DNA from 4 places in the Pantoea sp. y20 genome. Region 2 is predicted to be linked to each of the others. Evidence: riboswitches for the same ligand, from Rfam matches in the RefSeq annotation. Region 2 holds a riboswitch; each other region holds the start of a gene.
What was found. A riboswitch is a leader RNA that binds a small molecule or an ion and turns the genes downstream of it on or off. The one in region 2 is predicted to bind thiamine pyrophosphate.

Region 1 (7,974 bases), on a different replicon from region 2:
GAATGCCGTAGCGATCGGCGTGTTTCTGCAGTACGCGCAGATCGAACTGCACTACATTCCAGCCAATAATCACATCCGGTTCATGCCGCTCGAACCATGCGTTGAGCTGCTCAAGCAGCTGCGGGCGGCTATCAACATAGATCAGTTCAAAATCGAGCGTGCTGGCATCGCCGTTGGGCGGACCGAGCATGTAAACCTGGCGCTGACCGCAGCCTTCCAGCCCGATGCAGTAGAGCTCACCGTGCTGCGTGGTTTCGATATCCAGCGATACCCATTTCAGCTGCGGACGGTAATCAGGATGCGGCTTCAGGCGCGCGTTGACCACGCTGTCACCGCGTGTTTCACCGCTAAACCACACCGGCGCGGTGATAAAGCGCTCCATCAAATAGCGTTCGGGTGGACGAATATCCGCTTCATACACCGGTATGCCGTTTTCACGCAGGCGCTTTTCCAGATTTTGCAGCTGGCGATTGCTGCGGCAATAGAGGCCAAACACCGGGCGGCGGCGAAAATCCTTCAGCTCCAGCGTTTGCAGGCGCGTATGACGTTCGTCGCGGATCAGCGCTTCGGTTGGCGTGCGAAACTCCTCGGGCACAAACGCCACGGATTCCTGGGCAGGCAACACCAGCCGCTGCGGGCCGCTGTCGGTGGCCAGCCACAGCACCACTTCGCTGCCGGTCGGCGTATCTCGCCAATGTCGGGTAAGCAGAAAACCTGCGCGCGGATCGGTCACGTGAACTCCAGAGAATGAATTGCATTGAGTATAACATGGATGTTTATACAGTGTCCTGCAGGCGAAATTGTCACCACTTTGTCAACATCGTTCTACAATTCTTGCCTTGACGGCTACCTGCATGCTCTGGACAATCCAGCCTCTATATTCCGCAGAGGATATTTATGGAAGCCTGGATTCAACACCTGTTTTCGCAATCGCTGGAGTACGCGCTGATCGCTGTGGCGCTGGTGACCTTTCTTGAGTCGCTGGCCTTCGTGGGATTGCTGTTGCCGGGCACGGTATTAATGGCCAGCCTTGGGGCGCTGGTAGGAAGCGGACAAATTGGTCTTTACCCTGCGTGGGCGGCCGGATTCGTTGGTTGTTTAATCGGCGATTGGGTTTCCTACGGCATCGGCTGGAAGTTTCAGGGGCCGCTGCATCGCTGGAAATATCTGAAAAAGTACAAGGGTTTGCTGGATAAAACCGAGCATGCGCTGCATCAACACAGCATGTTCACCATTCTGGTGGGGCGATTTGTCGGCCCGACGCGTCCGCTGATTCCGCTGGCAGCGGGCATGCTGGAGTTGCCGGTGCGCAAATTCCTGCCGCCTAACCTGATTGGCTGCATCCTCTGGCCGCCCGCGTATTTGATGCCGGGCATTCTGGCGGGCGTGGCGATTGATGTACCGCAGGCCGCGCAGGGCGGCAGTTTTAAATGGCTGCTGTTGCTGGTGGCGCTGCTGCTGTGGGTCGGTGGCTGGTTGCTGTGGCGCTGGTCGCGCAGCGGTAAAACGGTGGATTGGGCGACTAAGTATCTGCCTGCATCGCGTCTGCGCTGGCTGGCACCGCTGATGGCGGCGATTGGCCTGGGCGCGTTTATCGCAATCCAGTTCCATCCGATGATGCCAATCTTCCGCCACCTGCTGTGGAAAGTTTTCTTCGCTTAACGCGCTGTCACGCCAAGGATGGCGGCCGCGGCACTTTCACCGCGCACCAAACTCTCTGTACTGCCATCCCAATAGATGCGCCCGTCGACAATCACCAAACTGCGCGGCGCAATCTGCTGAGCATCTTCCAGGCTGTGCGACACCATCAACAAGGTGATGTTGCGGTTTTCGCATACCGAACGTACCAGCTGCAGCATCTCGTTGCGCAGCGCCGGATCCAGCGCTGAGAAGGGTTCATCCAGCAGCAAAATCGGTTGATTGCGCAGCAGGCAGCGCGCCAATGCCACGCGCTGACGCTGTCCACCGGAAAGCTGACCAGGCAAACGCGTGAGCATCGCCTGCAAGCCGGTTTGCTCGGCGATATCCACCACTTGCTGCTGCTGTTCGCGCGTCAATTTCAGGCCCGGATGTAAGCCCAACGCCATGTTTTGCTGCACCGTGAGATGCGGAAACAGATTGTTCTCCTGGAACAGCATAGAAACCGGGCGCGCCGACGGCACGCTGTGGGTATGATCTACGCCGTTCATCACCAGCGCGCCTTGATTGATCGGCAAAAAGCCGCCAATCAGACTCAGTAAAGTACTTTTCCCCGCGCCGCTCGGACCGAGGATCGCCAGACGTTCACCCGCCTGCGCCGCAAAACTGAAGCGCATCGGCAGATGCTGATAAAGGTAAGTAAGGTTATTCAGTGTCAGCATGGCGACCCGGTAATTTTTCCATCAGAGTAAAAAGTAGTAAGCAGAGCAGCAGCAGCAGGAGTGCGGTGACGGCACCGTCCGCACCGCGATAGGCGCCAATCTGTTGGAACAGATAGAAGGGCAGCGTGCGGAAATCGGCGCTGCCAAACAGCGCGACCACGCCGAAATCGCCAATCGACAGCACGCAGGCAAACGCCAGCGCCTGAGCAATCGGGCGTTTCAGCGCGCGCAGCTCAATCAGCCGCAAGCGGTTGAAACCGGAGATGCCGAGTGAAGCGCAGAGCTGGCTGTAACGGGCGCTGATATCGCGCATCGGATTCTCCAGCACTTTCATCGCATAAGGAATGGCGATCAGGGCGTTAGTAAAGATCACCAAACCATCGGCGCGCTGCGGCAACCCCACGGTGGCGTTGAACAGCAGAAAGAAACCGCTCGCCAGTACAATGCCCGGCATCGCCAGAATCAGCATGCCGCTCATCTCCATCGCCTGCGCGGCGACTCTGTTCTGGCGCTGCCGCAGTTCGCGGCTGCTCCACAGCAGCATCATGGTCAGCACCACGCAGAGCACGCCGGCGCCCACGGCAATACGCAGCGAGGTAAAGGTGGCTTGCCACAGCGCCGCTTGTTGCAGCGCACCGGCAACGCCGCCGCGCAAACCATCGACGATTACTGCCGCCAGCGGCGGTAACAGCAGCAGCAGCGCCAGGCCAATCAGCAACGTATCGCTGATGCGCGCCTGCCATGAATCCTGCGGATCGCGCCAGCCGCGAATGCTCTGGCTGCCGGTGGGAATGGCTTTGCTAAAGCGCTGGCTCAGCATTACCAGCAGCAAACAGCAAGCGAGCTGTAACAGCGCCAGCAGCGCCGCGCGGCCCGGATCGTAATCGAAATTTAGCGCCTGATAGATCGCCAGTTCCAGCGTGGTCGCTTGTGGTCCGCCGCCCAGCGCCAGCACCGTGGCGAAGCTGGCGAAACAGAGCATAAAGATCAGCGCCGCCGTCGGCAGAATCTGACGGCGCAGCCACGGCCACTCCAGCAGGCGAAACAGATTCCAGCCGCGCAGGCCAAGCTGGGCGGCGACTTGCCGCTGCTCGCCGGGAATGCTCTCCAATGCCTGTAACAGCAGGCGCGTCGCCAGCGGCAGGTTAAAGAAGACGTGCGCCAGCAGAATGCCCTGCAGGCCATACGGCGAAAAGTGGTAGTCAAAGCCGATGGTCGCGCACAGTTGTGCCAGCCAGCCGCTGCGACCGTACACGCTGAGCAAGCCAAACACCGCCACCAGCACCGGCAGCACCAGCGTCATGGCGCACAGACGTAGCAACAGATTGCGTCCCGGAAAACGGCGGCGGTAGAGCGCGCGCGCCAGCAGGATCGCGGGCAACACCGACAGCAGCGCCGACAGCAGCGCCTGCTCAAACGAGAACAGCAGCACATGATGCAAATAGCTGTCGTCGAGTAGCGCGCGCCAGTCGGTGGCCGGAGCGACCACCACCAATGCACCAAACGCCAGCAGCGCCACCGCGCACAGCAACAGCGCGATGGCGCTACCGGGAATCAACCAGCCGGGCATTAACGGCTAACGGCGCGTTGCCATGCGCTGATCCACGCGGCGCGATGGTCGGCGACTTCGGCTGACGTGAATTGCAACGCCTTCGCGGGCACCTGCAGCGCTTGATAACCGGCTGGCAGATCGCTTTTGATCACCGGATACATCCAGTTGCCGGTGGGAATGGTCTGCTGGAAGGCCGGAGAAACCATAAACTGCATGAACTGCTGCGCCAGCTTGGGCTGTTTACTGCTGGCGAGCTGCGCGGCGACTTCCACCTGTAAATAGTGGCCTTCACTGAATTCGGCTGCGGCGTAGTTCTCTTTCTTCTCTTCGATAATGTGATAAGCCGGAGACGTGGTGTAGCTCAACACCAGATCGCCTTCGCCTTTCAGGAACAGGCCGTAAGCTTCGCTCCAGCCTTTAGTGACGGTAACGGTTTTTTGCGCCAGCTTCTGCCACGCATCAGCTGCGTTATCGCCATACACTTTTTGCATCCACAGCAGCAGGCCAAGACCCGGCGTGCTGGTACGCGGATCTTCATAAATCACGCGCCATTTTTCCGGGCTTTCGACCAGCTCTTTCAGGCTTTTCGGCGGGTTCTTCAGTTTGTTTTTATCGTAGACGAAAGCGAAGTAGCCATAATCGAACGGGATAAAGGTTTGATTGTTCCAGCCATCCGGCAGTTTTAGGCTGCGGGTATCGACGCTGCTGTTGGCAAACAAGCCGGTTTTCTCCGCTGCCTGCACCAGATTGTTATCCAGCCCCAGCACTACATCGGCTTTGCTGTTTTTGCCTTCCATGCGCACGCGATTGAGCAGCGATACACCATCTTCCAGCGCCACATACTTCAATTCGCAGTCGCACTGCGCTTCAAAGGCTTTTTTTACCGCCGGACCGGGGCCCCAATCGGCAGAGAACGAATCGTAGGTGTAGACGGTCAGAACCGGTTTAGCAGCGAAAGCCGGAGCCGTAACCAGCAGCAACATAGGCAGAACTTTGTTTAACACTTTGCGCTCCTTGAGGAGAAGAGATGTTGAGTCGCAAAGGATCTGAGGCGTGAGGCATCTCAAATCCCTACGCCGGTATTAGCCGGATCAGGTTCGACGGGTTTCTCTCAGCCCTGATATCAAGGCACCCCGTTGAGAACGGCTCATTCTAGACATTTATATGACAGCGCGAAAGGATCACAGCTCCGGTGGTGCAAACCAGGCTGATTTGAAGTCAAACCAGCCGAGCGTATTCAGCCGCACGCCGCGCATACTGCGTTGCCCTTCCAGTAGCAGCCAGTGATGGAACAGCGGATGCAGATAGTCGCGGTCGATCAGCTGTTTGCTCCATTCCGCCAGCGGTAACGCTTTCTGCCGCCAGCGCGCGGCATCGGCTTGCCAGTCAATCGGGATGCAGTGATGCATCAACGGCAACTCGAATAGTTGCGCGAACAGCGCGTACTCCAGCGGCAGGGTAAAGTTGACGCTGCCAAGCCAGATATCACTTTCACCTTCGCCCTCGAACCACGCTTCGTAGCTCACGACACGAGTAATTAGCTCAACACCTTGCTGCGCCAGCAGCGGTCGCAGCGCGTTAGCAATACCTTCATGCTCAACGTGATGGCTGTACCAGCTCAGCGTCAGCTGAGTTAAGCCTGCCGGTTTATCGGCGGAGGTGAGATCGCGGCGATGGTGCCAGCGCGGCAGCAAGCCATAAGCCGGGAACCAGTAACGCTGATAGCCGACGCCAGCATGATTCAGTAAGGCGATGGGATTAAACAGATAGCTTACCCAGCGGCGGAAATGCGCATCGCGACCCAACTCGGAGCGCTGATCGTACAGCAGGAAGTAGCAGCCTTCTTCCAGACGACTCTCTTCCGATTTTTCATCGGCGGTTTCGCCCTGCAACTTGACTCCGGCATACACCAGCTCGTCGCTGATCTCCGGCAGCACCCAAATCGACACATCGTCAATCAGCGCGCGATAGCCAAAGTAATCATCAAAGGCGGCGATCTTCAGCTGCGTTTGCTGATTGCGCACCACGCTGTACGGACCGGTGCCAAGCGGCTGGCGGGCAAACTGGCGTAACGTGGGCCATTCGCGCGGCAGGATCATCGCGCTGACGCTGGCCAGCAGCCACGGCAACCAATCGTCCGGCTGGCTCAGATGGATATCCAGCGTCCAGGGCGCGGGCGAATCCAGTTTACTGATGTGAGAAAACAGCGGCTGGCTGCGCACGCGCTCCAGCGAAGCAATCACATCCGCCATTTCCAGTTCACGGCCATGATGAAAACGAATCGCCGGGCGCAGGAAGAAACGCCACTGCAGCGGCGAGGTTTGCTGCCAGTGATGGGCGATATCGGGTTCGATTTCCCCCTTTTCCTCATTTATGCGCATCAGGCCGTTGAAAATTTGTCGTGCCAGATGGGTTTCCGAGCGGCGCAGCGGCGAACCGGGCAGCAAATTGGGCAGCGGGCGATAATAGAGCACGCGCAGGATGTGTTTGCCCTGGCGGAAGCTGCGGCCTAAATGCGCCGCAATCATCTGGCGCACCTGGTTTTTATCGCCCACCAGCTGCACTAACTGTTCGATGCGATCTTGTTCCAGCAGATCCTCGGCGCGCTGCTGCTGGAGCGCCAGGCCGGTGTAGCAAAAACTCAGCATTGAGCGCTTGCCGCGTCCCGCTTCTGCCTGCCAAATCAGCCAGCCTTCGCTTTGCATGGCGTTGAGCAGGTTACGCATATGGCGACGCGAGCAGTGCAGCAGATCGGCCAGCTCGCTGAGCGTGGTTTCCTGATCCTGCCCCTGACAGCTTTGCCATAGGCGGATAAATTGCTGCTGCAGACGTGAAGAGGACATAAAAGGGGAACTCCTTGTCAGAATCGCTCAGTTTTTCCTGCCTCATATTAGAGGCATACTGCCCGGCAATGGAAGAGCGGGAGGCATTCAGTAATGAATGGCGCTCTGCCAGCGGTTCCGCCGACGTGGAACCCCTTTCTGAGTAGGGTGCATTTTCACCGCCAGCAGCGCTTTATCTGCTGGCTTTTTTCGTTTTGCTGTAGAATCTTCTACCCTCATTTCTCTACCTTTTTTATTCGCAAAGGGATTTCTGCATGAAATCGCTGTTAACGCGTCAACGTCGCATCAATCCGGTCTACCTCTCGTTTATGGCGGTGTCGTTTATGACCGGCGTGGCCGGTGCGCTGCAGGCGCCGACGCTGAGCCTGTTTCTGACGCGCGAAGTGCAGGTAAGTCCGTTCTGGGTCGGCTTGTTCTTTACCATCAATGCGATCGCGGGGATTGTGGTCAGCCTACTGATGGCGAAACGCTCCGATAATCAGGGCGATCGCCGCAACCTGATTCTGTTTTGCTGCCTGATGGCCACGCTGAATGCGCTGCTGTTTGCCTTCAATCGCCACTATTTAACGCTGGTGACGCTGGGCGTGTTTTTGTCGGCGCTGGCCAGCGTGTCGATTCCGCAGGTGTTCGCCCTCGCGCGGGAATATGCCGATCAGTCGGCGCGTGAAGTGGTGATGTTCAGCTCGGTGATGCGTGCGCAGCTGTCGTTGGCATGGGTGATCGGGCCACCGCTGTCGTTTGCGCTGGCGCTTAATTACGGTTTTGTGACGCTGTTTTGCGTGGCGGCGGGGATTTTCCTGCTAAGCATGCTGCTGATCTGGCGCACCTTGCCCTCGGTACCGCGCGTGGTGGTCTCGCCTGAAGAGGTGCTGACGCAGCTGAGCCCGTGGAAAGACAGTCAGGTGCGGTTGCTGTTTATCGCCTCCGTCACCATGTGGGCGTGCAACACCATGTATATCATTGATATGCCGCTGTATATCAGTACCACGCTTGGCCTGCCGGAGAAGCTGGCGGGATTGCTGATGGGCACCGCCGCCGGGCTGGAGATTCCGATCATGCTGCTGGCTGGCCATTACGCGCGGCGCACCGGCAAACGCAACCTGATGCTGCTGGCGCTGGTGGCGGCAATGGTGTTTTATCTCGGATTGGTGATGTTCCAGTCGCGGACAGCGTTGATGGTACTACAACTGTTTAATGCCGCGTTTGTTGGCATCATCGC
Region 2 (7,974 bases):
CAGGATCCCAGCGCCTCGCTCAATCCCACGCTGACATTGGGTGAGCAGGTCACCGAAGTGTTACGCCGCCATCGCGGTTTATCGGCGCGTGAAGCGCAGGAGATGGCCGAATCGCTGCTGCACGACGTTGAACTTAAAAATCCGGCGCGCATGATGCGCCGCTATCCGCATCAGGTGTCAGGTGGCGAGAAGCAGCGCATCCTGATCGCCACCGCGTTTGCCTGCCAGCCGGACTGCATGATTTTTGATGAGCCAACCACCGCGCTGGATGTGATCAGTTCGGCGCAAATCCTCGATCTGTATGAGCGTTTGCGCGAAGAGACCGGCGTTGCGTCGCTCTACATCTCGCACGATCTGGCGTTGGTGGCCAAAGTGGCCAATCGCGTCTGTGTGCTGGAACAGGGACGCATTGTCGAACAGGCCGACACGCGCAGCCTGTTTAGCGCGCCGCAAAACGCCTATACGCGCAAGCTGATTAAGGCGGTACCCAATCCGCAGCACCGGCTGGTGCAGGACGCGCCCGGCAACCAACCGTTACTCGGCCTGAAACAGCTGACCATCGATTACGGCAAACACGGTCTTCTTGATCGTCTGCTGAAGCGTGAAGCCAATACTACGCGCGCCGCCAATGCGGTTGCGCTCACCGTGCATCAGGGAGAAATTCTCGGCGTGGTTGGTGAATCGGGTTCCGGCAAATCCTCGCTCGGTAAAGCCATTACCGGCCTGGTGCCGTTCAGCGGCGAGCTCGACTTTTGTGGCTACGCGCTACATGGCCGGGCGCAAATGGATAAAGAGTATCGCCGCCGCGTGCAGATGATTTTCCAGCATCCTGATGCCTCGCTGAATCCGCGCATGACCATTGGCGAAATCATCGCACGGCCACTGCGGTTGTATGGTTTACCCGCAGGTGAAACCGAGGCGCAGGCGGTCGCGCGCCTGCTGCAGGAAGTGCGTTTGCCGGCGGAGTTTGCGCAGCGTTATCCGCATGCATTGTCGGGCGGGCAGAAGCAGCGCGTTGCTATCGCCCGTGCGTTTGCCAATCCGCCGGATTTGGTGATTTGTGACGAGATCACCGCCGCGCTCGACGTCTCGGTGCAGGCCACCATTATCGAGCTGCTGCTGGAACTGCGCCGCCGCTACGGCACCGCGTATCTGTTTATTACCCACGATCTCAACCTGATTCGCCAAATCGCCCATCGTGTCGCCGTGATGTATCGCGGTGACGTGGTGGAAGTGCTGCCCGGCGACAACATGACGGCGCTGGCGCAACATCCTTATACCCGTGCACTGCTTGATGCGGTGCATATTCCCGACTTATCCAAGTCCGTTGCATGACGAGAGAAACATGAAGCCTGAACAGTTGATTCATCATATCGATCGCGATTTTTGCCTCTCATTCCTGGCAAAAATGGTGCAGCACAAAAGCTACAGCGCCACCGATGGCGAGCGTGAATTGGCGAAATACATGGCCGCGCAGATGGCGCAGCTGGGCCTGGAAACCGAACTGCAGAACGTGCCCGGCGACAGGCTGAATGCCATCGGACGATTGGCAGGCAGCGGCGGCGGCAAAAGCCTGCTGTTCAACGGACATCTGGATACTAATCCAGTCACCGAAGGCTGGACCGTCGATCCCTGGGAAGGAAAAATCGATGAACAGTTTATCTACGGTATTGGCGTTTCGAACATGAAAGCGGGTGATGCCGCCTATTTTTGCGCGTTAAAAACGCTGATTGATGCCGGTGTAAAGCTGAAAGGCGATGTGATTTTGACCTACGTGGTGGGCGAGTTGCAGGGCGGCATTGGTACGCTGGCGGCGATTGAGCAAGGTGTGCGCGCCGACTACTTCATCAATGCCGAACCCACCGATCTGCAAGCGCTGACCATGCACGCCGGTTCGCTGATGTTTACTATTGAGCTCACCGGCGATACGCGCCATCTGTCAAAACGGGAAGAAGCGGTGGACGCGATCAGCGCCGCCGTCGAGCTGATTCCGCAGATTAACGGCATGACCTTTAGCGGCGCGAAAACCGCTGAGCATCGCAAGATTAACCGTGGTCATATCGGTACCGTGCATGGCGCGTTAGGCCGCGATCTGGAAGAGTGGCGACCGCCGCAGGTGGCTGACTTTGTGCGCTTAAAAGGCTCGGCACGTTTCGCGCCAGGACAAACGGTGGAAGGTGTGCTCGCCGATCTGCAGGCGCTGCTGAATACCTTATGCCAACGCTATCCGGGCCTGAAAGCCGAGCTTTATGATGATGGCATTCGTGATAAACCCACCATGTTACCGTTCGAAGTGTCCCCGGAGTCCGCCATCGTCAAAGCGGTGAATCGCGGCTGGAAAACCGTGCGCGGCACCGAACAGCCCACCGGCGTGATCACGCCTCCGGCGTTCTTCGGCACCGATGCGGCACATCTCTATCAGCATGCGGGCATGGAAGGGATCGTCTGTGGGCCAGGCGGCAAATACAACACCATGCCGGATGAGCGCGTAGAAATCAGTGAATTCCTCGACATGGTGCGCATCTATCTGCTGGCCATTCTGGAGATTTGCCAGCCGGTTGAGGCCGCGTAATGCAGGTTTAAGCGCTGATGAGAGCTGATAGGATTTAGCCTGACGCAGGACGTTGAACTGAATGATTTATCAGTAACCGTTCCCGCATTACGTTTCGATATGAAATAGGCCACGACGGAGAACATCGCGAGCTATGCCATTTACCGCGAGGCGCATTAAATGGCGTGGTTTTGATGCTTACCAATATTCGGGTTTAACCGCAGGTTTTTTATGCGTCGCAACCCGAACAGGAAACTGGCATGCATCAAGCTCTTCATTGGTGATCGTTCTGCGTATCCAGTGACTATGATTCTGCAGTGAACCCGGAACACCACGGACGTTGCCCTGGCGGTGCGGCAAAATGATCCCGATACGAATGTCGGGAAAATCTTCGCGAATCGCCTTAAGTGCTGGCGTCATGTCGGTGTCAGCCGATACTAACACCAGCTGCGCGATCCTCTCTTCTATTGGCAACGTCTGCTGTTTAGCAAACAAACGATACATGCTGATGGCAATATTCACGTCGGTTTCTTTCTCTTCCAGCTCCCAGATATCTACCTTATCGAGACGTGATGCGGGTAGTTTTTTACTAATGAAACGTGGAGCCCGAGCGTGCTCAAGTCGATGACGTCCGGTGAAGATATTTATTCCGGTCGTTTTCAGCGCGCGAATATAAGTATCCTGAGCGTGTCGGGATTCAATACCGCGTGTGGCGAGGTGGGGAATAACCGAGGAGGTATAATAATTTATTGTTTCAATTATGGCAGTCGGATCCTGTACCCGGCATATATGCGACAGCAGCAATGACAAGTTGAGCCATTTATAAGGCGTACCTGCAAGGAGTCCATAAAATACATTGTATCCATCAATGAATATTGCAGTACGCACTCTTATCCTTCCTTAAGATACGAAAAAACCGGCCTGAGCCGGTTTTTTCACCCTAACGGCCAGTGAACTGAATCGCTGCGTACAGGGTTGAGTTGTGTGGCTAACTTATCAGCATTACTGGCTAAACTCAAGTTGCTCAAGGTGAAATCTAAGCCATAAAGTTTGTAAAATTAGGCTCTTCTTTCGGCTTCAGCAATAGTGCTGCAGTATTTAACTTTGAAAAATCGGGAGATATGCGAATGGTCTTGCTTCAGATTAATGGTAATTCTAATTAAAAGTAACGAGTGCAAATGAAATTTTAAAATATCCATTAACCTGAATTGCTAATTTAAATAACTATCTCAACTGACTATCCTTACTTCCACGGCGGTTATAACCGCTGATCGCCGCCTGTTTTTTATCGATCTTGCTCTGGCAATTCACGCAGTAACGTACGCCAGCCAATGCTGCGCGACGCGCTTCCGGGATCGGTTCGCCGCACTCGTCGCAAAATTCAGCACTTTCACCGTGCCCAAGATTTTCACGAGCGCGTGCCACCGCATCATCTACCGTGGCATCAATTTGTTTGTGTACCGCACCATCTTCTGACCAACCGCCAGCCATACATCACCTCCGCAAATACTCATGCTCTGAGTATAAGACATGACGTGATTTGTGTCGGGCAGCTCAAATTTTCACGCGTATTTAACATGGTTGACACATCATCGCGCGCCATCCTAGACTGCGGCTTGTTCCAAGGGGTGCTCTGTTAAGGGGCTGAGATTCTACCGGCTGGCGTGTATGCGCGGGCAACGTAGTGACCCTCTGAACCTGATCCGGCTAATACCGGCGTAGGGATGCGGAACCGCAGGGCGATATCGCGCCCTGATTCCCTCTTTGTGCTTTGTAGCGGACAGTTCGCGCTCTTCAGGCGTTGCCTGAGAGTCTCTGCGCAATCGCAAAGGTGGCGACGCACATGAACGAAACACACATCATCCAGGCTCTGCTGACATTCCTGCAGCGCGAAGATAGCTCAGACGACGATTTCAACCAGCTGGCCCTCGAAATCTTCGCTTATCAGTTCGCACACAATTCCCCTTATCGCCGCTTCGCCACCCAGCGCGGACGCACGCCGCTGACGGTGAAAAACTGGCGCAACATTCCCGCCATCCCGATTAATGCCTTCAAAGATCTGACGCTCAGCTGCCGTCCCACCGACCAAATTGCCGAGATCTTTATGACCAGCGGCACCACCGGCACGGTAAAAGGGCGCAGTTACCATTCGACGCTGGAGGTGTGGAAAAAATCGATGCTGCTCAACTTCCGCCGTCGCTTTATGGCGGGCCGCGATCGCATCCGCATGGGCATTTTGTTCCCGGATACTGTAGCGATGCCGAACTCCTCGCTGGCGACCTATCTTAAATTGGCGCTGCAGGAGTGTGGCACGCCGGACAGTGAAGTGATGGTGGGCGAACATGGCCTCGAAACCAATCGTCTGTTCACTGCGCTGGAACAGGCCGAAGCGGGCGGCGAACCGTACGCGTTGCTGGGCGCCAGTTACAGCTTTGTGCCTCTGCTGGATAACATGCAGCGCCAAAAACGCCGCTTCGCGCTGCCAGCAGGTAGCCGCATTCTCGATACCGGCGGTTTCAAAGGCCAGTCGCGCGAGATGGGCGCGGAAGAATTCTACGCTTCGCTCTCTCATGCCTTCGGCATTCCGCGTTCCCACTGCATCAACATGTACGGCATGACGGAAATCAGCACGCAGTTTTACGACGCGGGCAATGAGCGCTGCCCGCCGGTGAAATCCGGGCCGCACTGGATCCGCACGCGCGTGGTCAATCCGCTTACCGGTGATGATGTGCCGGACGGCGAAGTTGGCGTGCTGGCGCATCACGATCTGGCGCATTTCAACTCGGTGTCCGCTTTGTTAACGGAAGATGCAGGCGTGATGGTGCCCGGTGGATTCCATCTGCTGGGACGCGCGACCGGCGCTGATGCCAAAGGCTGTTCGCTGACCATGGAAGCGTTTCTCGCCAGCGCGCAGGCACAGTCGTGAAAGAAATTGCCGGACATCTGCCGGGCCTCTCCGCTGACGAAGTGCATTGGCACACGCTGAGTTTCAATCATCGTGGCGAAAGCCTCGAGGTTTGCGTTCCGCAACTTGATGACGCGCAGATAAAGGCGCTCGCAACGCGCATCCGCACCAACGCCCGCGCTTATCTCCAGCAGCTGAGCGTGGCGCAGATCATGGGCATCATTGATGAAGCGGTGGCGCGACTGCTCGATCGTCATCATCCACTGCGCATCAAGGCCGAAAAGCTGCTGCCCATCGTCACCGGTTACGATGCCGAGATGGTGCGGCTTGGCCTTACCGGCTATCTGAAAACCTTTCGTCAGCCGCAGCTGAAGCGCTTTCTGGCGGAGGATTTCGCCGATGCGCAGATGCTCGACGATTTCCAGCCGCGCCCCAAAGGCGGCTTTGCGCGCGCATTTGGCCCGCAATTGTTAATGCATATCTGGGCGGGCAACGTGCCGGGCTTGCCGCTGTGGAGTTTGATTTGCGGTCTGCTGGTTAAGGCGGGCACCATCGGTAAACTGCCAGGCAATGAGCCGCTGATGGCAAGCTGGTTCGCGCAGTTGCTGGCGGAGATCGATCCTAACCTGGGCGAATGTATCGCGGTGGTGTGGTGGAAAGGCGGCGATGCGCAAACCGAACTAACGTGGCTGCGTCAGCCCGATGCGCTGGTGGCTTATGGTGGAAATTCAACGCTGGCGGCGATCCAACAGCGTTTGCCGGTTACCACGCGCTTTCTGCCGCACGGCCATAAAATCAGCTTCGGAATGGTGGCGCGTTCGGCGCTGAATGTACGGCAAGGCGCGGAGCTGGCGCGTCGCGTGGCTTACGACGTGATGCGTTACGACCAAGCCGGTTGTTACTCGCCGCAAATGCTGTTTGTCGAGCGCGGCGGCAAGGTGTCGCCGGATGAGTTCGCCAGCTACATCGCCCATGAACTCGCCGCGCTGGCGCACAAACATCCGCGCCGTCCGCTGGCGAGCGAAGAGATCAACAGCATTGCCGCGTGGCGTAATGGCGAGGAGATTCGCGCGCTGGGCGGCGATCGTACGCTTTACGGCGAGGCGGCAGACGATTGGGCAGTGGTGAGCGTTGATCATGCGGAGCCTTTATCGCCGGCGGCATTGGGCCGTACGTTGAAAGTGGTGTGCGTGGATGCGCTGGAGGAAGTGGTCGATTTGGTGGCGCCGCAGCGGCATTTTCTGCAAACCGCAGGCGTGGCGGCCGCGCCGCAGGCGTTGTTCGGCATTTCGGCTCTGCTCGGGCAAGTGGGCGTTACGCGCATCGCGGCGTTCGGCAATATGACCTCGCCGGAAGCGGGCTGGCATCACGATGGACGTTTTAGTTTGCTCGATCTGGTGACCATCACGGAGATCGAGCAGGGCGCAGAAGCGACCGCCGAGCGTTACGCACCGTATGCGGAGTGACGCGGTAACAGATCGCACATACCGTAGCGGTGCAATTTATTGCGCATCAATCAGCTGCGCGCGATAAATCGCGCCGCTACAGATATTACGTGACCATATCAACCTGGAGCCAAAATGAAATTCTCCAACCAAACAGTTCTGGTAACCGGCGCAAGCCGCGGCATTGGTGCAGCGATCGCTAAAGCCTTCGCCGCAGAAGGCGCGTTTGTGGTGGTGAACTATCTGCGCAATGAAGCTGCCGCTGCGGGCGTGGTTGAGGAGTGCCGCGCATTGGGCGGCGACGCGCTGGCGATTGCCGCCGATGTCACCTTTGAGCAGCAGGTCAACGCCATGATGGAGCAGATCGTCAACGCCACCGGCCGCCTCGATGCGGTAATCAACAACGCTTTCGCACCCTACGTTTTCGACACTGAAAATCGTTCACGTTTCTGGGAAGCGTCGTGGTCAGGCTATCAGTCGCAGTTCGATGGCGCGGTAAAAGCCGCCTATAACGTCTGCCAGGGTGCGCTGCCTTTAATGCGCGCGCGCGTGCGCGGCAGTATCGTTAATCTCACCAGCGATCTGGTGGCGCGTCCTTCCGTGCCTTACCACGATTACATCACCGCGAAAGCGGCATTGACCGGCTTTAGCCGCACGCTGGCGACGGAGCTGGGCCCGCTAGGGATCCGCGTAAACTGCGTGGCGCCCGGCCTGGTGTATCCCACCGATGCCAGCCAGGCAACGCGCGAAGCGGTGCGTGATCTCCTCACCGCACAAACCCCGCTGCGGCGCATCGCGCGACCGGAAGATGTTACCGGCCCGGTGCTGTTTCTCGCCTCCGACTGGAGTGAATTTGTCACCGGACAAACGTTGTACGTCGATGGCGGATTAGTGATGAATTGATCCCTACGGTCGCCATTTCTGGCGATCGGTTTAGCCCTGCGCAAGCAAATAACTATCCAACCTGATCAACGCGATCACATATTTCGGTAACGCCTCCAGTAGCGATGGCAGATGGATTGTCTCGTCGGCACCGTGCGGCAATCCATGGCCTTCGGGTAAAAAATCGGGCG
Region 3 (7,974 bases), 280 kb from region 2:
CGGCGGTATTCGGTAACACGCGGATATTGAGGCTGGTCAGCAGTTCGCGGAATGCCGCGCCTGCCGCGCCTTCGCGCCGCAAACTGACGGTGATGATGTCGGTGCCAGCGGCGGCAATCGCCTGCTGCAAAATAGCGGGTGAAGGATAGCCAGCGGTGCCGAGCAGGAAGCGTGATTGCGGTTCAAAATCGTAAAACATCGCTTAACCTCCCTGCATCGGTGACAGCACTTCAAGCTGGCAACCTTCATCCAGCCGCTGCGTGTCGTACTGACTTTTTGGCACAAACGCACCGTTATAGGCGGTGGCGACGCAGGCCACATCAATTTGCTGCTCGATCAGCAATTCGCTCAGGCTTGTTGCCTGCGTGTTGATGAGGCGGCCGTTAAGCTGAATATTCATAGTTGAGCTCCCCAGAAATGCGTTGCATCAGCTGCTCTGCCAGCATTGGCGCCAGTAGAAAACCGTGGCGATACATGCCGTTGAGATAAAAGGTGTGATTGTGATAGTGGATTTCCGGCAGATTCGCCGGATAAGCCGGACGCAGCCCGCTGCCGCTCTCAATCACGCGCGCTTCGGCTAATGCGGGATGGATGGCATAGGCGGCGCTGAGTAACTCCATCATGGCGCGCGCGCTGATGGCGCTGGCATCGTCGCTCTCAATCATGGTGGCGCCGAGCATAAAATGGCCGCCGCGACGCGGCACCAGATAGCAGGGAAAACGCGGATGCAGCAGACGAATCGGGCGGGAAAACTGCACTTCATCGCTGTGCAAAATCAGCATCTCGCCGCGCACCGCGCGCAGGCGCGGCAGTTGCGGCGCAGCGTGGATGCCGCGACAATCGATAATTTGGCCGCTCGGCGCGTGATTGCTGAATGACACGCCGCGCGCGATCAGCGCGTCACGCATCTCCTGCAACGCCAGACGCGGATCGAGATGCGCTTCACCGGCGAAAAACAGACCGCGCGTAAAGCGCCCTTCCAGCGCCGGTTCAATGTTGGCGGGATCGACCCATTGATGCTGCTCGGTCATGCGGGCGAAACGGTTGAGTTCCTGGCTATCGCGCGGCGGCGCAACCACCAACGTGCCCTGATGCTCGACGCTGCTGACGCGCTGTTGCCACCACGCGGCGGCGTGTTGCCCAAGAGTGATAACATCGCGCGGCGCGCTCTCGGCTTCACACCAGGGCGCCAGCATGCCGCCAGCAAACCACGATGCCGGGCGGCGCGCGTCATCGCCCATCACCTCAACGTCTTCACCGCGTTCCGCTAGTAAAGTGGCTACGCATAGGCCCGCCACGCCGCAGCCAAGCACGCTCCAGCGGCTCACAGCGCCGGTTCCAGGATGTTCAAACAGGGGGAATTCACATCGGCCTCTCAGTGTTAGCTGAGACCCGCAGATACAGGAGAAGGGAAATGGCGCATACATCGAGCTGGTTTGAGCGCCAGACAGCCCAATGATAAAGACTGTCAGTCTTCCTACGCCAGTATCAACTGGGTCAGGTTCAAAGGGTCGCTAAACCGCGCAGTGCGCTATTAGCCTCTCAGTCTCTTTGGCGAGACTCCCCCGACGCGTCTATTTGTATTGCAGGCGATGGTCGCCGTCAAGCGCGGAATAACCGGATGCTTTACGTGGCATTTAGCATCACGGCATTTATCGCTACTTAGGCTTTGTGGATCACAAACGTAACATATGGTATACAAACACATTATTTTATGCGCAAGAAAACATTACAGGTGATGTCGGAATAACCATGAACAATATTAAAATTGCATTTATTAAAGCCGGCTGGCACAAAGAAATTGTCCATAATGCCTTGGTGGGTTTTGAAAAAGAATTAGCCGATCAATCCGTAGAAGCGGAATTAAAAGTGCTGGAAGTGCCTGGCGCATTTGAAATGCCGCTGCTGGCTAAGCGTTTGGCCGAAACCGGCAAATACGATGCGATTGTCTGCGCTGCGCTGGTGGTTGACGGCGGTATCTATCGCCATGATTTCGTTGCCGCTGCGGTGGTTGATGGCTTGATGAATGTGCAGCTGACCACCAACGTACCGGTATTTTCCGTTTCTTTAACGCCACATAATTTCCAGCCGGTTGATGTGATTGAAAACTTCTATACCGAGCATTTCATTAAGAAAGGCAAAGAAGCGGCGCGCGCAGTGTTAGCGATCCATAATTTGTCGATTGATTGATGCATTAAAAAGGGAGCACCTCTTCAGGCGCTCCCTTTTTATTTATGATGACCTTCAACGGCTCATTTTCAGAATAGTGCCAGTCATCTCGTAAAATAGTCTAACGAACAAAGTACTTGCTATTCGTCATTAACGCTGTGGATGATTCACTTCCAGCGGACGCAGATCAAACACCAGCACTTCCGCATCATCACCGTTAGCAAACTGCAGCGCGCTTTCGTTGCGAACGCGTGCACCGTCGCCCTCTTTGAACTTCACGCCGTTCACTTCGATGCTGCCGCGAGCCACGTGAATATAGGCGTAACGATCGGCATCCAACGCGAAGGTTTGCTGCTCGACACCGTCGAACAGTCCGGCATAAACGCGAATATCCTGACGCACGCTGAGTGAACCGTTATCCCCTGCCGGCGAAATAATCAGGCGCAGCTGACCGCGTTTGTCACGTTCCGCCACTGAAATCTGCTGATAACCGGGAGGCGAATTACGTTCGCCAGGCACAATCCAGATCTGCAGGAAGTGCACGTTGTCCGTTTTCGAGTGGTTAAACTCGCTGTGCGTGACGCCGCTGCCGGCGCTCATTAGCTGCACATCACCCGGCACAATCACCGAACCGGTGCCCATGGAATCTTTATGCTCCAGCGCGCCTTCCAGCACGTAGGAGATGATCTCCATGTTGTTGTGCGGATGCGCACCAAAACCGCGACCCGGTGCAACGCGGTCATCATTGATCACCAGCAAATCTGAGAAGCCGGTTTGTTTTGGATCCCAGTAACTGGCAAAAGAGAACGTATGATGCGAGTTCAACCAACCGTGGTCACCCACTCCGCGTTGTTCTGACAGGCGTTGTTCAATCATGGTCTGCTCCTCAAATTTGCTGTTGGGAGGCGATTGCCCTTCCCGTTGCAAACAAGTATACGTAAACTGATTTGCCTAACAATGCGTCAAAATGACAATGACTGTCACCGAAAAGTGGACAATATGCAGATTGAAGATCTCCGTATTTATGTAGCCGTCATCAAAGCTGGCAACTTCACCGCTGCCGCCGAACAGCTGATGCTGTCGAAGCAGTATGTCAGCCGCCGCATCGCCGCGCTGGAGGAGTCGCTTGGCGCGCGGCTGCTGAATCGCAACACGCGGAAGTTATCGGTAACCGATAACGGCCAGCTGTTTGCGCAGCACGCGCAGCGCATTCTCGATGATGTGCAGGAAGCCGAGCTGGCGGTATCGGGGCGTCGTCAGGTGCTGCAGGGCAGCTTCCGCCTGAGCGTGCCGATGTCGTTTGGTATCAGCCATTTGTCGCCGTTTATTGCCGAGTTTCTCAGCCAGCATCCGGGGTTGCAGTTTCAGGTTGAACTGGCGGATCGGCATGTCGATATGGTGGGTGAAGGATTTGATATGGCGATTCGCATCGGTACGCTGCCAGATTCGAGTTTGATCGCCAGGCGACTGGGCGAGTTCCGCCGCGTGATCTGCGGCAGCCCGTCCTACCTGCAGGGCGCAGGCGCACCGCGAACGCCGGAGGAGCTGAGCGAGCATTTGTGTCTGCGCTACGGGCGCGAAAGCCAGACCGGCTGGGAACTGTTTAACGGCGACCAGCGCAAAGTGATTAGCGTGCATGGGCCGATGGTGAGTAATAACGGGGAAATGCTGCGCGACGCAGCAGTGGCCGGATTGGGTCTGATTATGCTGCCAGAGTTTATTGTGGCGCCAGCGCTGGCGAGCGGTGAGCTGGTGAAGGTGCTGGAAGAGTGGCAGCCGACCTCGCTCCATCTCAATGCGCTCTATCCGCAGCACCGTCAGCGCAGTGAGATCAATCGGGTGTTTATGACATTTTTGCAGCAGAAGTTGGCGTAAAAATTAAGTCCCCGTTGCGGCGCGATCTAATGCGCATATCAAGGGCGGCAATGTGCCCATCCCGGCAATACGTAATATATCGCGCCGCTACGGTAGGTAGGGTGTTAATGACTTTCGTGTGCAAAGGTAATCGATTTACGGCGCGCATCGCGCATCGCCACCGCATGGATCAGCAGACCCAACACCGCCAGAATCGCGCCTACCCAACCGGTGGATTGCCATCCCAGACCAGCTGAAATGGTCACGCCGCCCAGCCATGCACCGAGCGCGTTAGCGAGGTTAAACGCCGAATGGTTCATTGCCGCCGCCATGGTTTGCGCATCACCGGCAACATCCATCAAACGGATCTGCAACACCGCCGCCAGCGCTACCATGGTGCCCACCAGCATGACGTTGATGGCACCTGCCAGCGCATAATGCGCGGCAAACACGAAGGCGCTGAGCACCAAAAATGACCAGATCAGCAAAATGCGGATGGTCTTTTCAATGCCGCGATCGGCCAGACGACCGCCAGCGATGTTACCGATGATCATGCCTAAACCAAACAACGCCAGCACCGCCGGGATCCAGCTCACCGGCATCTGCGCCAGTTCGGTCATGGTCGGCTTCACGTAGCTAAACACCGAAAACAAACCGCCGCTGCCCACCGCGCCAATCGCCAGCGTCAGCAGTACCTGTTTGCGCGTCAGCGCCGACAATTCGCGCAGCGGGCTGGCATTTTTGTCGCCCGCTACGTTTGGCACCCACAGCCAGATCAGCAGCAAGGTCACCAGCGCCAGACCGCCGACAATGGCAAAGGCATCGCGCCAACCAAACCATTGGCCGATAGCGGTGACGGCGGGCACGCCGAGTAAGTTGGCGATGGTCAGGCCGAACAGCACCATCGAGACCGCTTGCGCGCGTTTGCGCCGTTCAACCAAACCGGCTGCGACCAGCGCCGCCACGCCGAAGAAGGTGCCATGTGGGAAACCGGCGAGGAAACGCGCCAGCAGCATCGAGTAGTATCCCGGCGCTATGGCGCTCAGCAGGTTGCCGGCGGCAAACAGGCCCATTAGCGTCATCAGGAAATTACGACGTGAAGCGCGCGCGCCCAGCACCGCCAGCAGCGGCGCACCAATCACCACGCCCAGCGCATAGATGCTGATGAGATGCCCGGCCGAGGGGATCGATACGTTGAGACCTTTGGCTGCATCGGGCAGCAGTCCCATGATGACGAATTCGCCGGTACCAATGGCAAAGCCGCCGGTGCCGAGCGCGAACAAAGCTTTTAGCACGCTCTGACGCGGCAGCGATGCCTCATCCGGCAGCTGAGTAAGTTGGGGTTGTACTGATGACATGAGTTTTCCGAACCGCAAGTGAAGAACTCAGTCAGGATCGTGATTGCCTGAAACAATCATCGTCAGGACTGAGCAGAGTGAGCGGCTTATGATAGCGCAAAATCCCGCTTCCGTAGCGGCGCAATTCATTGCGCGATAAATCGCGCCGCTAAGGAGTATGCGTATTCTGCAGCGCCAACAGCGCTGCGCCCATCATGCCGCCGTGATGCGCGAACTCACCTGGCACCACCAGACGATGTGCGGTGCGGCGTAATACGTAACCCTGCACCACCTCATTTAACGCCGCGATCAGCGGAGCCACCGATGCCAATCCGCCTCCCACCGCCACGCGCGACGCGCCGGTGATATTGATGGTGTATGCCAGCGGCTGACCGACAATTTGCAGCCATGCCTGAACGGTTTGCTGCGCCAGCGCATCCTGCTGCTGCCAGCATTCGATAATCTCAACGCTGCTCGCCGTGCGGTCATGTAACGTCTGATGCAGATTTTCCAGCCCGCGCGCACCGCCGTAGCTGTCGAGACAGCCCTTTTGCCCGCATGGACACGCCTTACGCGGCAGTCGCCGCGTGACGCCACCAATCTCCACTTCGGTTAACGTGATCGGCCCATGTCCCCATTCGCCGGTCAATCCGTTTTGCCCGGTAATGATGCGGCCATCTGCCACCAATCCGCCGCCAACGCCCGAACCCAGAATCGCGCCAAACACCACTTTGTGACCTTTTCCCGCGCCCGCCAGCGCTTCCGCCAGCGTGAAGCAGTCGGCATCGTTATGCACAATCACCCGGCGTTGCAGCAGCGCGCCCAGCTCGTTCGCCAAACTGTGCTGGTGAAACGCGGGGATATTGCTGGCAAATATCTCGCCAGTTTCGGGTGCCACAATGCCCGCGGTGGAGATCGCGACCGCACTGCTGGCGGTAAACTGCAGGTGATGCTGGGCTATCATGCGACGTACCAGCGCGGTGAAATCGTCCCAGCTGGTAGCCGGAATTTTATGCTGATCGAGCAGGATTAATTGATCCTGCGCATTCATCACGCCTAGCTTGATAAAAGAGCCGCCCAGATCGAGGCAAATCACCGCAGATTGTCTTCTCATAAACGTTTATCCATCACATCACGCAAACCGTCGCCCAGCACATTGAAGCCCAGCACGGTAATCAAAATCGCCAATCCAGGGAAGAGTGACACATAAATATTCAGGCCGAGGAAGTTGCGCCCATCGCTCATCATGGTGCCCCACTCCGGCATCGGCGGCTGCACGCCTAAACCGAGGAAGGACAAACTGGCGGCGGACAGCACCACCGCGCCCGCCGTCAGCGTGGATTGCACAATCAGCGGTCCAATTGAGTTGCGCAGAATGTAGTGCGTAATGATGCGCGGATAGCGCACCCCGAGCATATGCGCCGCTTCGATGTACTCCATGTTCTTCAGGCCCAGCGTCAGGTTGCGGCTCAGACGCGCATACACCGGAATCGAAAACAGCGAAATGGCGATCAGCATATTGGTCAGTCCTTCGCCGAGCACGCTAACGATCAAAATCGCCAGCACGATGCCGGGAAAGGCGAAGATGATATCCATTACCCACATGATCAGCGCATCCATCTTGCGTCCCGCTAAGCCGGAAATGATGCCGAGCGGAATACCGATCACCATGGAGATCGCGACGCTGAGGCTCACTTCAAACAGCGTGATACGCGCGCCGTAAATCACGCGCGAAAAAATATCGCGGCCATAATCGTCGGTGCCAAACCAGTGCGCGGCCGACGGCGCTTGCAAGGTGTTGAGCAGATCCTGCTCCACCGGATCCCAATGGGTAATCAGCGGGGCCAGCGCGGCGGCGAGCACCACCAGCAGCACTAACGCACCGCCGATGGCAATGGACGGATTTGCCAGTAAAGTGCTGATCAGGTGTCGGCTGCGCGAACGCGGCGGCAGCACGGAAGTATCAATGCTGTTCATCAGTCGAACCTTATTTTTGGATTGAGCAAGCCAATCAGGATTTCGCCCACCAGATTCATCAGTACCACGCCAGTCACGGCCACCAGCGTCACGCCCTGAATCACCGGATAATCGCGGTAGCGCACCGAATCCACCAGCAAGCGGCCAATGCCCGGCCAATTGAACACCGATTCAGTGACCACCGCGCCGCCAATCAGGCTGCCGAAGTTGAGCGCCACAATGGTGACAATCGGGATCAGTGCATTTCGCAGCGCATGCTTCCAGTTAATGCTGGCGGAGGATAATCCCTTGGCTTTGGCGGTACGGATGTAATCCTGACTCAGCACATCCAGCATGCTGGAACGCGTCATGCGGGCGATCATCGCCATCGGTAGGATTGCCAGCGTAACCGTGGGCATGATGTAGTTTTTCCACGAATCGGCGCCCAGCAGCGGTAACCAGCCCAACTCGACCGCGAAGTAATTCATCGCCAGTAGCGCCAGCCAGAAGTTGGCAATCGACGCACCGGCAATGGTCAACACCATCACGATTTGATCCGGAATCCGCTGGCGATAAATGGCGCCAGTCATGCCCGCCGGAACACCTATCGCAATCGCCAGCAGATACGCCAGCGCCGCCAGCGATAAGGTGTACGGCA
Region 4 (7,974 bases), on a different replicon from region 2:
CAGATGCTGCGTAAAGCAACCATCTCGAGCGTGGGAAGCACCGACTTCCTGGAAGGTGAGCAGGCTGAATACTCACGCATCAAGATCTCTAACCGTGAACTTGAAGCGAATGGCAAAATCGGCGCAACATTCATGCGCGATCTGCTGGGTATCACCAAAGCGTCACTGGCAACCGAATCGTTCATCTCTGCAGCATCGTTCCAGGAGACCACGCGTGTCCTGACCGAAGCAGCAGTTGCAGGTAAGCGTGATGAACTGCGCGGCCTGAAAGAGAACGTCATCGTGGGTCGTCTGATCCCAGCCGGTACCGGTTATGCTTATCACCAGGATCGTATGCGTCGCCGCTCTGCGGGCGAAGCACCGGTTGCACCGCAGGTTACTGCGGATGAAGCCTCTGCAAGCCTGGCAGAATTGCTGAACGCCGGTCTGGGCGGAAGCGACGACGAGTAATTCGTCTGCTAAAGCTGACCAATAAAAAACCCTGCTTCGGCAGGGTTTTTTTTCGTCTTCATTTTGTCAGAACTTGCGGCAGACATCTTCGCGTGTCAGTCCGATATCACGCAGCTGGTTATCACTCAGTTTTGACAGGATGCGGTGAGTTTCACGCCGTGCTTTCCAGTGTTTAACCATACGCACTACGCCGCGGAAGATATCCAGTAAAGTGACATCAAAAGGTTTAGCCGCGCGGTTTTGATCGAATTCCATAATCCTTGCCCTCAGTAGGTTGCCTGAGAAGCATTGTCTTATTCCCACGCATTATGATACAGACGCAAAAAACACTTATCTTTAACATACAGATTGCCTTAAGGTGGATCTGAATGGTAATAATGAGGTCTATCTGTACTGGTTTATTATGATTGATGGCTGAGTGAGGCATACGATGACGCGCTACCAACATTTAGCATGTTTGCTTTCGGATCGTATAGAGCAAGGGCTGTACCGCAGCGGCGAGCGCTTGCCGTCGGTGCGCACGCTGAGTCTTGAACACGGCGTGAGTATCAGCACCGTTCAGCAGGCATATCATCTGCTGGAAGAGAAACAGCTGATTGTGCCGCAGCCACGTTCCGGATATTTCGTTGCAACACGCAAAGCGACGCCGCCGATGCCGGCCATCACCCGACCTGCACAGCGTCCGGTGGAAATCACGCAGTGGGAATCGGTGCTGGAGTTGCTCAGCAGCCGAACTAATAACGATGTGTTGCAACTCGGCAGCGGTATGCCTGATCTGACCCAGCCCACGTTGAAACCGCTGTGGAAAATTCAAAGCCGTATGGCGCAGAAGCAGGATATCGATCAGCTCAACTATGACAGTTTGCTGGGTGTCGCGGCACTGCGCGAACAGGTTGCGCGCCTGACGATCGACAGCGGTTGTCAGCTCACGGCAGACGATATCGTGATCACCACCGGCTGCCATGAAGCGTTGTCGATCTCGATTCGTGCGATATGTCAGGCTGGTGACATCATTGCGGTGGAGTCGCCGACTTTCCACGGCACCATGCAAACTCTGCGCGGCTTCGGCATTCGCGCCATTGAGATTCCTACCGATTCGGTTACCGGCATCAGCCTGGAAGCGCTGGAACTTGCGTTCGAACAGTGGCCGATTAAAGCGGTGGTGGTGGTGCCAAACTGCAATAATCCGCTGGGCTTTATCATGCCGGAATCTCGCAAACGTGCGCTGGTGACGCTGGCACAGCGTTTCGATGCCGCGATTATTGAAGACGATGTGTACGGCGAGCTGGCGTGGGAGTATCCGCGTCCGGTTACCCTTAAGTCATTGGATCACGATGGACGGGTATTGCTGTGCAGTTCCTTCTCCAAGACGCTGGCGCCGGGGCTGCGTGTCGGTTGGGTGGCGCCGGGACGCTATCGCGATCGCGTGCTGCATATGAAATATATCAGCACCGGATCGACGGCCACCCAGCCGCAACATGCGGTCGCCGAGTTTATTCGTCTTGGTCATTATCTGCCGCATTTGCGGCGCATGCGTCAGGTGTATCAACGCAATTATGAAACCTTTAGCTGCTGGGTACGCCACTACTTTCCGTGTGGGATTTGTGTGTCGCGTCCGCAGGGCAGTTTCCTGATGTGGATTGAATTGCCAGAGGCATTTGACGCGGTCAGGCTCAATACCGAATTGCGTGAGCTGAACATGCAGGTTGCCGTCGGCTCGCTGTTTTCGGCCTCGGGTAAGTATCGCAACTGCTTGCGCCTGAATTATGGTTTGCCAATGAATGAGCACACAGAGCAGGCGATAGCTCAACTCGGCGCAGCGGTAGAACGTGCCATGCTGGCTTGTAGTCATGGATCCGTGCATACCTCCTCCCTGATCACGTGAAGAAAGGCAGGGCTGGGAGAGGTTGAGACCAGCCCTGGCCCGCTGCAAGCGACAGCGGGCAGGCACACTTTAGTCTTGTCAGGAAATGACGCCAGCCCCTACATCACGCTGCTGCGCGGCAGATTCCAGCGTTTCATCTTTACTTGCCGCGCATTACACTGCTTCTGCAGGTTCGATTCCATTTTCCACCAGTGACAGTAACTGCTGCGTTGCTGCGCGCCAGTCGGCGGCCTGGGTAATCGCGCTCACCACCGCAATGCTGCCCACGCCGGTAGCCAGCACTTCCGGCACGCGCGCCAGTGAAATACCGCCAATCGCCACGGTTGGCACATTCTGCAAACGCGCCAGGTGGCGTTTCAATTCCACCACGCCTTGCGGCGCAGAAGGCATATCTTTGGTTTGCGTAGGATAGATGTGGCCAAGCGCAATGTAAGAAGGGCGCAGCGCCAGAGCCCGATCTAACTCGGCATCGTCATGCGTCGATAAACCCAGGCGCAATCCCGCCTCGCGAATGGCCGCCAGATCGGCTACATCGAGATCTTCCTGGCCGAGGTGCACGCCATAAGCGTGATATTTAATGGCTAAGCGCCAGTAATCATTGATAAACAGGCGAGCGCGATACTGTTTGCCGAGTGCAATCGCCTCGCGCACCGCATCTTCCACCTCGTAATCTTCACAATCTTTGATGCGCAGCTGTATGGTGCGCACACCGGCTTCCAGCAAGCGCGCGATCCATTCCACGCTATCAACAACCGGATACAGCCCCAGCTTTGAGGCTGTGGCAGGAAAGGCGTCGGTCATACATTTTCCTCTTTAAGGGTATCGGCAGCGTGATAGATCTCGCCGCCACGATTGCGGAAGGCGTTCGACATTTGCGCCATACCCATCTCAATCGGCTGGGCTTCAGCCTGTTGGCGGGCGGCAAACTCACGCACTTCCTGGGTAATTTTCATCGAGCAGAATTTCGGGCCGCACATCGAGCAGAAGTGCGCCACTTTTCCCGATTCCTGCGGCAGGGTTTCATCGTGATAGGCGCGTGCGGTGTGCGGATCGAGCGCCAGATTGAACTGATCTTCCCAGCGGAATTCAAAACGCGCTTTCGACATCGCATTGTCACGGATCTGCGCACCGGGATGACCTTTCGCCAGATCCGCCGCGTGCGCAGCGATCTTGTAGGTGATCAGCCCTTGCTTCACATCCTCTTTGTTCGGCAAACCGAGGTGCTCTTTCGGCGTCACGTAACACAGCATGGCGCAGCCGAACCAGCCAATCATGGCCGCGCCGATGCCGGAAGTGAAATGGTCATAGCCGGGCGCGATATCGGTGGTGAGCGGGCCAAGCGTGTAAAACGGGGCTTCGTGACAATGCTCAAGCTGTTCGGTCATATTGCGTCGAATCATCTGCATGGGCACATGGCCCGGACCTTCAATCATCACCTGCACATCGTATTCCCAGGCGATTTTGGTCAGTTCGCCCAGCGTATGCAGTTCGGCAAATTGCGCCTCATCGTTGGCATCCTGAATCGAGCCGGGACGCAGGCCGTCGCCCAGTGACAGCGCCACATCGTAGGCGGCACAAATTTCACAAATCTCGCGGAAGTGCAGATAGAGGAAATTTTCGGTGTGATGCGACAGGCACCATTTCGCCATAATCGAGCCACCGCGCGACACAATGCCGGTCAGGCGTTTGGCCGTCATCGGCACATAGCGCAGCAGCACGCCAGCGTGAATAGTGAAGTAGTCAACGCCTTGTTCCGCCTGCTCCAGCAGCGTGTCGCGGAAAATCTCCCAGTTGAGATCTTCTGCAATGCCGTTCACTTTCTCCAGCGCCTGATAAATCGGCACCGTACCAATCGGCACCGGACTATTGCGCAAAATCCACTCACGCGTTTCATGGATATAGCGGCCGGTTGAGAGATCCATCACAGTGTCTGCGCCCCAGCGCGTTGACCACACCAGCTTCTCCACTTCCTCTTCAATAGATGAGCTCACCGCAGAGTTGCCAATGTTGGCATTCACTTTCACCAGGAAGTTGCGGCCGATAATCATCGGTTCGGATTCGGGATGGTTGATGTTCGAAGGGATGATGGCGCGCCCATTGGCGACTTCTTGACGGACAAATTCCGCGGTGATATTTTCTGGCAGATTGGCACCAAAGCTGTGACCCGGATGCTGCTGTAACAGCACTTCACCGCGAATACGCTCGCGGCCCATGTTTTCACGCAGCGCGATAAACTCCATCTCCGGCGTGATGATGCCCTGACGCGCATAGTGCAGTTGGGTAACCCGGCGACCCGCTTTGGCACGGCGCGGTTGCGGCAGCTGCTCAAAACGCAGATGGTCCAGGCCTTCATCCGCCAGACGCTGCTGCGTGTAACGGGAACTCAGCTGGTGGATGGTTTCGCTGTCGTCACGTTCTTCGATCCAATTGGCACGCAGCCTGTCGAGTCCCTGATGCACATTAATGGTGGCTTGAGGATCGCCATAAGCCCCGGCGGTGTCGTAAACCGGCACCGCTTCATTTGGCTCATAGTGCGGATTCTCTTTGCTGCCGCCTATGTGCGTTGGACTGAGCTGTATCTCACGCATCGGCACGCGAATATCCGCGCGGCTGCCGGTGATCCAGATACGTTTGGAGTTGGGGAAAGCGGTTCCCTGCAGGGAATCGATAAATTCTTGCGCCTGAGCGCGTTGTTCACGACGAGAAGTTTTAGCAGACATAGCAAGTTTCCGGTAACGGTTGGAAGTTGCTTGTCCAGAGTTCGGAAGGAGTAACAGGTACGGTGCCGGGCGCCAGCATGCACCGTGCTGATAATGTCTACTCTTGTTCCCTTCGCAGGTACTAACCTGATCAGGTTCCGCGGATCCCGAATTAACGGTCTCAGCCCTAGAGGGCACTCCGACAAGTTGGTGTTTTGTGGTTTAAGCTACTTTGCTTGCCATTTTGCACCTGGGCAGTGCTCGTGACCGTCACGTACTACGTGTACGCTCCGGTCCCTGCGCGCTGTCCGAGTGCAAACTGGCTGCGCACGCTACGCTTAAACCGCAAAATTTGCCTTTTGATTGTCGTTAAAGAAGACAATAAAAAAGCCCATTTAGCATAAGAGGGCTTTTCTTGAATAACAAGTTTTTTACATCTTCGGGGTTCTAAGCCGGGCGGGCAATGGCGCTGTCGTTGGCAACCGGCGGAAGCGCCAGCTGGTTGTCCCAGGCGAGTTGCACCAGCTTATCTTCCAGCGTGAAGCGCGATTCCAGCACCTCGCCGACTTCGGAGAGCGCGGTTTGAAAATCCACGCAATTATCATCGTTAATCGCTTGCTGCAGATGGCTATCGTAGAGCTGCATGATGCGATCGGTATTCGCCTCCAGTGCCGGATAAATCTGCGCAGCGACGAATAAGGGGCTATCACCCTGCATCTCACTAATGATGTGTTCATACACGCTGAAATGGCCGGTGGAAAGGTAATCCACCAGGTTGTGACAAAATGCGTCCAGCGCCTGTTCATCCAGCGTGGATAACGCATCTTTTTGTGGCTTCATGCCAATAAGCTCGTAGTAAGTGACGAGCAGCTGTCGACGGGCGCGCAGCCATGAATCAACCAATTCATTTCCGCCGCCTACACGCTCTGTCAGGTTATCTAACTGGTTAAGCATATGGGGCTCCAGGTAGGTTATAGTTGTTTATTACACACTTAATATTAGGATTTCAGCGTGCGATTTGACGCTAAGGACAACGATTAAGATGCAACGTGAGATCTCAAGCTTAGACGCTGGATGGTGGGTTGTCAGCCATGAGCAAAAACTTTGGTTGCCGCAGGGCGAATTGCCGCATGGCTTAGCCAGCGATTTTGGCCTCAGCGGCAGCAACGCGATTTTGATCGGCGAGTGGCAGGGCGAGAATGTCTGGCTGGTACGTGAATCGCGTCCGGACAGCATGGGCTCCGTGCGCCAACTGATTGATGAGGATGTCGGCCTGTTCCAAATCGCCGGACGTGGCGTGCAGCTGGCGGAGTTTTACCGCTCGCATCGCTGGTGCGGCTATTGCGGCCATGAGATGCACATCAGCAAACGCGAATTTGCCTGCTTGTGCAATCACTGCCGCGAGCGTTATTACCCGCAAATTGCGCCGTGCATCATCGTGGCTATCCGCCGTGGCGATGAGATCCTGCTCGCCAATCATGCGCGTCATCGTAACAATATCTACACCGTGCTGGCGGGCTTTGTCGAAGTGGGCGAAACCTTAGAACAAGCGGTGGCGCGGGAAGTGATGGAGGAGAGCAACGTGCGGGTGAAAAACGTGCGTTACGTTACCTCGCAGCCGTGGCCGTTCCCGCACTCTCTGATGATGGCGTATATGGCGGAATATGACGGCGGCGATCTGCAACACGACGGCAAAGAGCTGCTGGATGCCGGCTGGTATCGCTACGACGATCTGCCGCTGTTGCCGCCGCCCGGCACGGTGGCGCGTCGCCTGATTGAAGATACCGTTGCCCTGTGCCGCGCCAGCGCGGCGTGAAAATGCTACACTGCTGGCCTTAGCATGAGAGAGCCCATTATGAGTGAACTGAAGAACGATCGTTATCTGCGCGCCCTGTTACGTCAGCCGGTAGATGTCACACCGGTATGGATGATGCGACAAGCCGGGCGTTATTTGCCGGAGTACAAAGCCACGCGCGCTGAAGCCGGTGATTTTATGTCGCTGTGTAAGAATGCTGAGCTGGCGTGTGAAGTCACGCTGCAACCGCTGCGTCGCTATGCGCTGGATGCGGCAATTCTCTTCAGCGATATCCTCACCATTCCGGATGCGATGGGACTTGGGCTCTACTTTGAGACCGGCGAAGGCCCGCGTTTCTCCAATCCGATCACCTGCCGTGCGGATGTCGACAATCTGCCAGTGCCGGATCCAGAGCAAGAGCTCGGTTATGTGATGAACGCGGTGCGTACCATTCGTCACAACCTGAAAGGCGAAGTGCCGCTGATCGGTTTCTCCGGCAGCCCATGGACGCTGGCAACCTACATGGTTGAAGGCGGCAGCAGCAAAGCGTTCACCAAAATTAAAAAGATGATGTACGCCGAGCCGCAAACCCTGCACAAGCTGCTGGATAAGCTGGCAGATAGCGTGATTCTTTATCTCAATGCGCAGATCAAAGCTGGCGCGCAGTCGGTCATGGTGTTCGACACATGGGGCGGCGTGCTGACCGGACGCGACTATCGCGAATTCTCGCTCTATTACATGCATAAAATCGTCGATAGCGTGCTGCATGAGAATGAAGGTCGCCGCGTTCCTATTACGCTGTTCACTAAAGGTGGCGGCCAATGGCTGGAAGCGATAGCGGCGACCGGCTGCGATGCGCTGGGACTCGACTGGACCACCGATATCGCCGATGCGCGTCGTCGTGTGGGTGATAAAGTGGCGCTGCAGGGCAACATGGATCCTTCCATGCTGTATGCACCGCCTGCGCGCATTGAGCAGGAAGTCGCCGGGATTCTCGAAGGTTTTGGCACTGGCGAAGGTCACGTGTTTAACCTGGGCCACGGCATCCATCCTGATGTGCCGCCTGAGCATGCTGGTGCGTTTGTTGAAGCGGTGCATCGTCTGTCACGTCCGTATCATCAGGGCTGATGATGGATTTAGCCGCA

Region 1: it holds a riboswitch for thiamine pyrophosphate, as region 2 does, so the genes downstream of both, thiB (thiamine ABC transporter substrate binding subunit) here and ACYAC5_RS23060 (LuxE/PaaK family acyltransferase) in region 2, are expected to answer to the same signal.
Region 3: it holds a riboswitch for thiamine pyrophosphate, as region 2 does, so the genes downstream of both, ACYAC5_RS20785 (FAD-dependent oxidoreductase) here and ACYAC5_RS23060 (LuxE/PaaK family acyltransferase) in region 2, are expected to answer to the same signal.
Region 4: it holds a riboswitch for thiamine pyrophosphate, as region 2 does, so the genes downstream of both, thiC (phosphomethylpyrimidine synthase ThiC) here and ACYAC5_RS23060 (LuxE/PaaK family acyltransferase) in region 2, are expected to answer to the same signal.

What each region holds. Positions count from the first base shown of each region.
Region 1 covers NZ_CM142816.1:765,884-773,857, forward strand. The annotation lists gene polB (DNA polymerase II) at 1-733, opposite strand, end outside; gene ACYAC5_RS03435 (DedA family protein) at 898-1,662, shown strand; gene thiQ (thiamine ABC transporter ATP-binding protein ThiQ) at 1,659-2,360, opposite strand; gene thiP (thiamine/thiamine pyrophosphate ABC transporter permease ThiP) at 2,344-3,930, opposite strand; gene thiB (thiamine ABC transporter substrate binding subunit) at 3,930-4,916, opposite strand; TPP riboswitch at 4,963-5,058, opposite strand; gene sgrR (HTH-type transcriptional regulator SgrR) at 5,094-6,755, opposite strand; gene ACYAC5_RS03460 (MFS transporter) at 7,010-7,974, shown strand, end outside.
Region 2 covers NZ_JBUBNJ010000002.1:712,323-720,296, reverse strand. The annotation lists gene ACYAC5_RS23080 (ABC transporter ATP-binding protein) at 1-1,335, shown strand, start outside; gene ACYAC5_RS23075 (M20 family metallopeptidase) at 1,346-2,572, shown strand; gene ACYAC5_RS23070 (NYN domain-containing protein) at 2,750-3,439, opposite strand; gene ACYAC5_RS23065 (DksA/TraR family C4-type zinc finger protein) at 3,776-4,042, opposite strand; TPP riboswitch at 4,166-4,293, shown strand; gene ACYAC5_RS23060 (LuxE/PaaK family acyltransferase) at 4,395-5,477, shown strand; gene ACYAC5_RS23055 (acyl-CoA reductase) at 5,474-6,922, shown strand; gene ACYAC5_RS23050 (3-oxoacyl-ACP reductase) at 7,037-7,804, shown strand; gene ACYAC5_RS23045 (Sapep family Mn(2+)-dependent dipeptidase) at 7,835-7,974, opposite strand, start outside.
Region 3 covers NZ_JBUBNJ010000002.1:209,666-217,639, reverse strand. The annotation lists gene ACYAC5_RS20795 (thiazole synthase) at 1-199, opposite strand, end outside; gene thiS (sulfur carrier protein ThiS) at 203-400, opposite strand; gene ACYAC5_RS20785 (FAD-dependent oxidoreductase) at 384-1,328, opposite strand; TPP riboswitch at 1,458-1,577, opposite strand; gene ACYAC5_RS20780 (6,7-dimethyl-8-ribityllumazine synthase) at 1,753-2,190, shown strand; gene ACYAC5_RS20775 (pirin family protein) at 2,320-3,045, opposite strand; gene ACYAC5_RS20770 (LysR family transcriptional regulator) at 3,169-4,044, shown strand; gene ACYAC5_RS20765 (MFS transporter) at 4,149-5,381, opposite strand; gene ACYAC5_RS20760 (ROK family protein) at 5,530-6,474, opposite strand; gene ACYAC5_RS20755 (ABC transporter permease) at 6,471-7,337, opposite strand; gene ACYAC5_RS20750 (ABC transporter permease) at 7,337-7,974, opposite strand, start outside.
Region 4 covers NZ_CM142816.1:282,140-290,113, forward strand. The annotation lists gene rpoC (DNA-directed RNA polymerase subunit beta') at 1-450, shown strand, start outside; gene ACYAC5_RS01290 (DUF1127 domain-containing protein) at 517-705, opposite strand; gene ACYAC5_RS01295 (aminotransferase-like domain-containing protein) at 881-2,335, shown strand; gene thiE (thiamine phosphate synthase) at 2,489-3,136, opposite strand; gene thiC (phosphomethylpyrimidine synthase ThiC) at 3,133-5,055, opposite strand; TPP riboswitch at 5,146-5,246, opposite strand; gene rsd (sigma D regulator) at 5,482-5,988, opposite strand; gene nudC (NAD(+) diphosphatase) at 6,077-6,850, shown strand; gene hemE (uroporphyrinogen decarboxylase) at 6,890-7,957, shown strand; gene nfi (deoxyribonuclease V) at 7,960-7,974, shown strand, end outside.